Natronomonas pharaonis DSM 2160: one gene and its partner. The protein of the gene in region 1 binds, or shares a complex with, the protein of each later gene. Links are inferred from orthologs where the notes say so. Each region holds a gene or a part of one and is shown on either strand. Other genes may lie near its edges. The genes, in order: dph2 and NP_RS00325.

Region 1 (3,285 bases):
GAGAGCTGTGCCATTCGCTGCCGGTTTCCCATTCTGTCGCTCTACTGGAGGGTCGCCTCGTACTATTAAAACCCTCAGGTACGACACAGTAGCCGTGTCGGCAGGCGAGCCGTCTGTGAGTCGGCGCTACCGGTCGTCTTCGTCTTCGTCTTCATCGAGGCCCCAGTCCCAGTCCTCGACGCTTTCGTTCCACCTGTCTTCCGGCAGGTCTTCACGCGGGTCTTCCGGCGGGTCCTCGGGCGCGTCGTCCGGATTGTCTCGGCGGCGCTCCTCTGGACTCTCTTCTGGGAGGCTCCGGCTGGAACCTGCCCCCCAATCCTCTGATGCTCCTTTTTCTGGGCGGCCGTCGTTCGACCCCCCGGTCTGCCGGCTGCCGGGGGGAGAAGAACTGTGGCCTCCTGAATCAGATGCCCGGTCTGGGTCTTCACTCAACGGCCCGTACGGCGTGTCGTCACCTGTAGACGGTGGCCGGTCTGGCCGCCCCCGAGGGCCGTCGTCTCCTTCGGTGTACTCGAGGAAGATTCCGCCGAGCGCCAAACAGCTACAGACGAAGCCAACAATACCGCCCAGAACGGGAACGAGCCCGGTGACACCAGCGATGACAACGCCGACAATGGCAGCCGCACCCAGGCTGTCTGTGACCGTCCGGCCGACTGCCAGAAACCCCAGCGGTACGGCAAGCGCTACCGCCAAAAGCAGCGGTATCGCCACGAGAACGCCGACGACGGTAACGACGAGGAGAAACGTGACAACGACAACGCCGAGCGTGACAGCGACACCATATAAAAATGCACTGCCCGGCTGCTTGATGCTCCAGTCGGTAACGTCTCTGCTGTAGTCGGGGGCGATGACAACCCAAAAGGCAAGCGCAATCAGTGCCCACAGCATTGAGCCGAGGGCGTCACCGATGGTGGCAGCCACAACCTCCTCACTGGATGGTTGTGCGGCGACCGTCGGAACGGCAGCGATGGTGCCGGCGACGGGTACGGCCGGCGGGAGGAATCGGCGGGGAGGGCAGACCATGCTGGGGATTCGGCTATGTCACGGATATATGTTGGTGGCTTCCCGCCCAGGCTGTCCCGAGGCAGGCGACCGTCGCCTTACCACGTGCCGTGGAACGTGTCGAACGAGAGGCTGTCCATCGGCTTTTCGCCGATGGCGATTTTGTATTCGCCGGGCGTAAGCATCGGCTGTTTGAACTGCGGTCCGTCGTCGGTCGTAATCCGCGGACAGCCGGTGTTGACGTAGGCATCGAACCCGAAGTTCGTCAGGCGGTCGGGCGTCACCTCGTCCATCGTAATCAGGTAGGCGTTGTCGTTCGCCTCGACGATTTCCTCGGCAGTGTCCCATCGGCCCTGACCGATTTTGGTACAGAAGATGACACCCCACTCCTCGGCGTCCATCGCCTTGTGAACGGCGGCGTACCGCTGTTTCATGAACTGCTCGGTGTCGGCGACGTGGACGGCGTTGTTGACCGGGTCGGCGATGATGACCTTCTTGTCCGGATGCTCCATCGCCAGTCCGAGCGGGTGGAACTTCCCGCCGCCGACGTAGAGAATCTGGTCGGCGTCGACATCGGCGGAGGCGTAGTTGCAACCGAGAACCTGCCCCTCGTGTGTCAGCCGCTCGTCGCCACGACGGGTCTCGACAGTATAGCCGCGCTCTTCGAGCCACGCCTGCATTTCATCGAACCGGTTCATGTGCTGGGCGGTTGTCACGAGGCCGACGGCGTCGTCCTCTTCGGGAGCGGCGAGCTCCGCCCGGGCTTCCTCCATAATCGGCGTGACTTCGACGTTCGAAAACAGCGGCACGTAGATTATCTTGTCCGACTCCTTCATCGGCGAGTGGCCGAAGTGGACGAACACGTCCGTCCGCCGCATCATGTAGGTATCGAGGTCGCACGCGCCGTAGCAGGGCTGGCCGGAGAGGAGCACCGTCGTCTCGTCGGGGAGCAGCCGCCGGAGGTCGTCGGCGACACGACCGGCTCGTCGTTTGAGCCCTTCGGGGAACTGGAGGCCGACCTTCATCGCGTCGCGTTCTTCGACGGCGTCGACGATGCGGTCGAGTTCGTAGTCCCACGTCCGCTCGTGTTTGAGTTCCATCCCCGTATTTCGGAGATCACCCTCCGTACGGTCCGATTCCGGTTGCTGACTCATTGCACAGCGATTGTGGCCGCGGGCGTAAAACCTGCACGTTTCTGGAGTCCATCGCTCGTTTGCATACAGTGGCTGAAAGAACGAACCGGCCGGCTTTTTGACTCGCCACGGCGAAGCGCCGCTATGACGATTCACTCCGACTGGGGCGACTGGTTGCCGACGGCAATCGCGGCCGCCGAACCCGACGGACTAGCTGTCTGGTATCTCGGCTGCAACGGCTTCGCGTTGAAGGCCGCAGACGGGACGACCGTCTTTATCGACCCGTATCTCGGCACCGGCGACCCGCCGCGGACCGTCCGGATGATTCCGGTCCCGTTCGAGCCGACAGACGTCGTTGAAGCCGACGCAGTGTTGGCGACCCACGACCACACCGACCACACGCACGGTCCCTCGCAGGCCCCGATTCTCACCGGCACCGACGCGACGTTCTATGGGCCGCCGACATCGGTGGCGACGGCAGAGGCTTGGACCGACGAGCATGGGGTTGACGGCAACGATATCGCCGAAATAACCGAAGGTGAGACGCTCGAAGTCGGGTCGCTCCGGATTCACGTCGAACCTGCCCACGACCCTGACGCCGACCACCCGGTCGGCTACGTCGTCGAACACGAGTCGGGGACCTTCTTCCACGGCGGCGACGCCCGGCCCAGTGAGGACTTCGAGGCAATCGGCGGCAGCTACGACATCGACCTCGGTGCTGTCGCCTTCGGGTCCGCCGGCATGATTCCCGACAAAGAGACACGGGAGCCAAAATACACGCAGTGGTACTCCAACGAGAACATGGCCGCCGAGGCGGCCGCACAGCTCCAGCTCGACCGGCTGCTGCCAACCCACTGGGACATGTGGAAGGGGCTGACGGCCGACCCGACCGCGCTCAGAGACCACACCCGAAGCTTCGACCACCCCCGGACGCTGGAAATACTCGAAATCGGCGACCGGACCTCGGTGTAGCCGAATCAGCCGTTTGAGCCGCCGTACCGGCCGATGGAAACTGTGCGTGAGTTTCTCACCGTCGAATAGCTTTATTTACGGCTGGTTTCACTAGAGGTTATGAGCAACGCCGACCCGACCGAGGTCGTGACGGCATCGAGCGACGGTGTCACCGTCGAGAAGTCGTTCGAGCCGGACG
Region 2 (3,247 bases), 1.5 Mb from region 1 along the record:
TCGGCAAAGCGCTTGAAGAGGACGCCCTTGCCCTCCATGACCGGCTTCGAGGCCTGTGCGCCGATATCTCCCAGTCCGAGCACGGCCGTGCCGTTCGAGACGACCCCGACCATGTTCCCCTTGGTGGTGTATGTGTAGGCGGCCTCGGGGTCGTCGGCGATCTCCGAACAGGGGGCTGCCACTCCCGGTGAATACGCTAACGAGAGGTCTCGCTGGGTGTTTGTCGGCTTCGTCGTCGAAATCTCGAGCTTGCCCGGCGGGTCGGTACGATGATACTCAAGGGCGTCCTCCTCCAGTCCCATAGGTAAACTGGCGGCACGCAGGGTAATGAGTGGTGGTGACTAATCGTCGATGAAAGACCACGAAGAATACGGCGGCGTCCGGATACACACGGGAGAACCGGACGGCCGTCAGCGACCGACGGCCGCCGGAGCGTCTAGAAGTAGTCGATCTGCTCGGGCAGTTCGAGCTTCATGCCCTTCCGCTCGCGGATCTCATCGATAGTTTCCGGCTGGAGGTTATCAGCCATAACGCGGAAGCCGGCGTTTTCGGTGTTCCAGGACGCACGCCCCTCCGTGGCGCTTCGGATGTCGCTGGAGAAGCCGATCATCTCGTCGACGGGGGCGACGCCCTCGACGACCATCAGGTCGCCTTCTTGGTACATATCGTCGACGCGGCCACGTCGGCCCTGAATCTCGCCGGAGGCCGCACCCATGTGCTCGTTGGGCACGTCGATGCGGACTTCCTGAATTGGCTCCAGCAGCTTGATTTCGGCGTCGATGAGCGCGTTGTGAACCGCCTCGCGGACGGCGGGGATGACCTGTGCCGGACCGCGGTGGATAGCGTCCTCGTGGAGACGGGCGTCGTGCAGGCGGATGAGTGCGCCTTCGACGGGCTCGGCGGCCAGCGGGCCGTCGTTGAGAGCTTCTTCGAGCCCTTCGACGACCAGCTCCATCGTCTCGTTGAGGTGCTGGATACCCTTCGTGTCGTCGATGAAGACGTTGGTGTTGTGGATGGTCTCGACGTTCTGGGCCGTATCCTTGTCCATGCCCTGCTCCATCAGCTCTTCACGGCGTTCGAGCTCGGGCATGTCCATCGAGACATCGCCCATCTTGATGGTCTCGACGATATCGTCTTCAAGCGGCTCGACGGTGATGTAGAACCGGTTGTGGTTGTTCGGGGAGCGCCCTTCGACCTCGCGGGACTCCTGCTGGGGCGCCTCACGGAAGACGACGATGGGTTCGCCGGTGTTGACCGGGATTCCCTGGTTGCGCTCGATACGCTGGGTGATGACTTCGAGGTGAAGTTCGCCCTGTCCGGAGATGAGGTGCTCGCCGGTGTCTTCGTTAATTTCGATCTGAATCGTCGGGTCCTCTTTGGCGACCTGCTGGAGCGTCTCGATGAGCTTCGGCAGGTCGTCCATGTTCTTTGCCTCGACGGACTTCGTGATGACCGGCTCGGAGATGTGTTCGATGGACTCGAACGGCGTCATCTCGACGGACGAAACCGTCGAGCCGGCGATAGCGTCTTTGAGCCCCGTGACTGCGGCGATGTTACCTGCGGGGACGCGTTCGACCTCCTCGCGCTCGCCGCCCATGTAGATACCGACGCTCTGGACCCGGTTCGTCCCGGCGGTTCCGGAGACATAGAGGTCTTGGCCCTTCTCGATGGTGCCGGAGAAGACACGGCCTGCGGCGATTTCGCCGGCGTGGGGGTCGATACCGATGTCGGTGACCATCATGACGAGTTCGCCGTCCTCGTTGACAAGCTCCATCGCTTCGGCGACCTCGGAGTCCGCGTCGCCACGCCAGATACGCGGAATACGACGGGGCTGGGCGTCGACCGGGTTCGGGAAGTGCTCACAGACCATGTCGAGGACGACATCGGAAAGCGGCGTTCGCTCGTGGAGCTCCTGCCGCTTGTCGGCTCGTTCGAGCTCGATGATTTCGCCGAAGTCCATCCCCGTCCGCTGCATGGACGGCATCGAGACGCCCCACTTGTAGAGGGCGGACCCGAAGCCGACGGTCCCGTCCTCGACGGAAACCGTCCAGTCTTCGTTGATGTCGTCCATCTCCTCGGTCATCCCGCGGATGAGCTCGTTGACATCGCCGATGACGCCGGTCAGCCGCTGCTGCATCTCCTCGGGTCCTTCCTGTAGCTCGGAGATGAGGCGGTCGACCTTGTTGATAAACAGCGTCGGCTTGACGCCCTCACGGAGCGCCTGCCGGAGAACCGTCTCCGTCTGGGGCATTGCGCCCTCGACGGCGTCGACGACCACGAGCGCGCCGTCGACAGCACGCATCGCACGCGTCACGTCTCCGCCGAAGTCGACGTGGCCGGGGGTGTCGATGAGGTTGATGAGGTGGTTTTCGTCCTCGTACTCGTGGGTCATCGAAACGTTTGCGGCGTCGATGGTGATGCCGCGTTCCTGCTCGTCTTCTTCGGTGTCCATCGCGAGCTGCTCGCCGGCGGTCTCGTCGGAAATCATGCCGGCGCCGGCCAGCAGGTTGTCGGTAAGCGTCGTCTTGCCGTGGTCGACGTGAGCGGCGATGGCGATGTTCCGGATCTGCTCCGGCTCGTCCATAAGCCGTTCACACTCCTGTACAATTTTCTTGCGTCGGCCCATTATACAGTCACGTTCCGAAAGCAAGGTGAAAAGGATAGTGTTTTGCGATTTGGGTGGACAACGCGTACCGAGCGGGCCGAACTGTCCTCCGCTCGCGGGTCGCCGCCTGCGAAACAGTCAAACGTCCGCGGCGACTGGTAATAGTTGACATGGATATTCGAGTGCGGGGTGACGGACCGGCCGCACCGTTTCTCAGCGCCCGCGATATGCTCGACACCGAGTACGGCCTCGAACGGCCGGTCGTCGTCGACATCAGAGACGACCCTGACGAGCGAACGATGGTTGGCCATTACGACGACCGCCACGAACTCGTCGTCTCACGGCGCGCGGCGACCTCGGCGATGGCCAGAGAGTTGGCCCTCCATGAGTTCGCGCATATGGCTCGCTACGAACAGGCCCATCCTTCCCATCTCCAGTCGACCGAGGAGGCGCTGTTTCTCGCCTTGGCCGGCCGCAGCGTCGAACAGCGGAAGCTGAGTCACTGTTACCAGATAGCAAATCACATGAAAGATATCTACGCCGACGACATCACCCTCGATATTGGGCCGACCGACAAGCTGGTGTCGTTTCTTGAGTCGTCGTTGGCCCGAGCGTTGGCCGACTCGCCGCCATCACCGCCCG

The links.
Region 2: the proteins of dph2 (region 1) and NP_RS00325 are in contact, whole or in part, in a crystal structure (PDB 6Q2D), measured with the Methanobrevibacter smithii proteins. The link is inferred for Natronomonas pharaonis DSM 2160 from one-to-one orthologs. Residues at the interface, in WP_011954460.1 of Methanobrevibacter smithii: Met1, Met3, Tyr4, Pro28, Glu29, Gly30, Leu31, Met33, Phe58, His80, Thr124, Gln126, Ser179, Gly180, Asn181, Phe182, His183, Leu185, Tyr201, Asn202, Phe211, Ile215, Arg291, Asp295, Asp296, Gln298, Met299; in WP_011954157.1 of Methanobrevibacter smithii: Pro482, Asn483, Lys484, His485, Tyr553, Asp555, Glu556, Glu559, Leu560, Leu591, His592, Glu593, Asp594, Ala595, Val596, His597, Arg598, Gly599, Pro600.

What each region holds. Positions count from the first base shown.
Region 1 is NC_007426.1:1,522,594-1,525,878, reverse strand. Bases 129-3,093 are described here. They hold dph2 (diphthamide biosynthesis enzyme Dph2), read right to left. Parts: upstream 2,157-3,093; coding sequence 1,101-2,156; downstream 129-1,100. Other genes in these bases: NP_RS07805 (MBL fold metallo-hydrolase), read left to right, coding at 2,280-3,093; NP_RS07815 (hypothetical protein), read right to left, coding at 129-1,023. Outside these bases: NP_RS07820 (protein kinase domain-containing protein), read right to left, coding at 1-14; more of NP_RS07815, read right to left, coding at 127-128; more of NP_RS07805, read left to right, coding at 3,094-3,107; NP_RS07800 (coiled-coil domain-containing protein), read left to right, coding at 3,207-3,285. UniProt on the Methanocaldococcus jannaschii protein: Catalyzes the first step of diphthamide biosynthesis, i.e. the transfer of the 3-amino-3-carboxypropyl group from S-adenosyl-L-methionine (SAM) to the C2 position of the imidazole ring of the target histidine residue in translation elongation factor 2 (EF-2).
Region 2 is NC_007426.1:60,917-64,163, reverse strand. What follows is about bases 32-2,958. They hold NP_RS00325 (elongation factor EF-2), read right to left. Parts: upstream 2,627-2,958; coding sequence 437-2,626; downstream 32-436. Other genes in these bases: NP_RS00320 (DUF5781 family protein), read left to right, coding at 2,776-2,958; NP_RS00330 (NADP-dependent malic enzyme), read right to left, coding at 32-302. In the rest of the region: more of NP_RS00330, read right to left, coding at 1-31; more of NP_RS00320, read left to right, coding at 2,959-3,247. UniProt on the Methanocaldococcus jannaschii protein: Catalyzes the GTP-dependent ribosomal translocation step during translation elongation.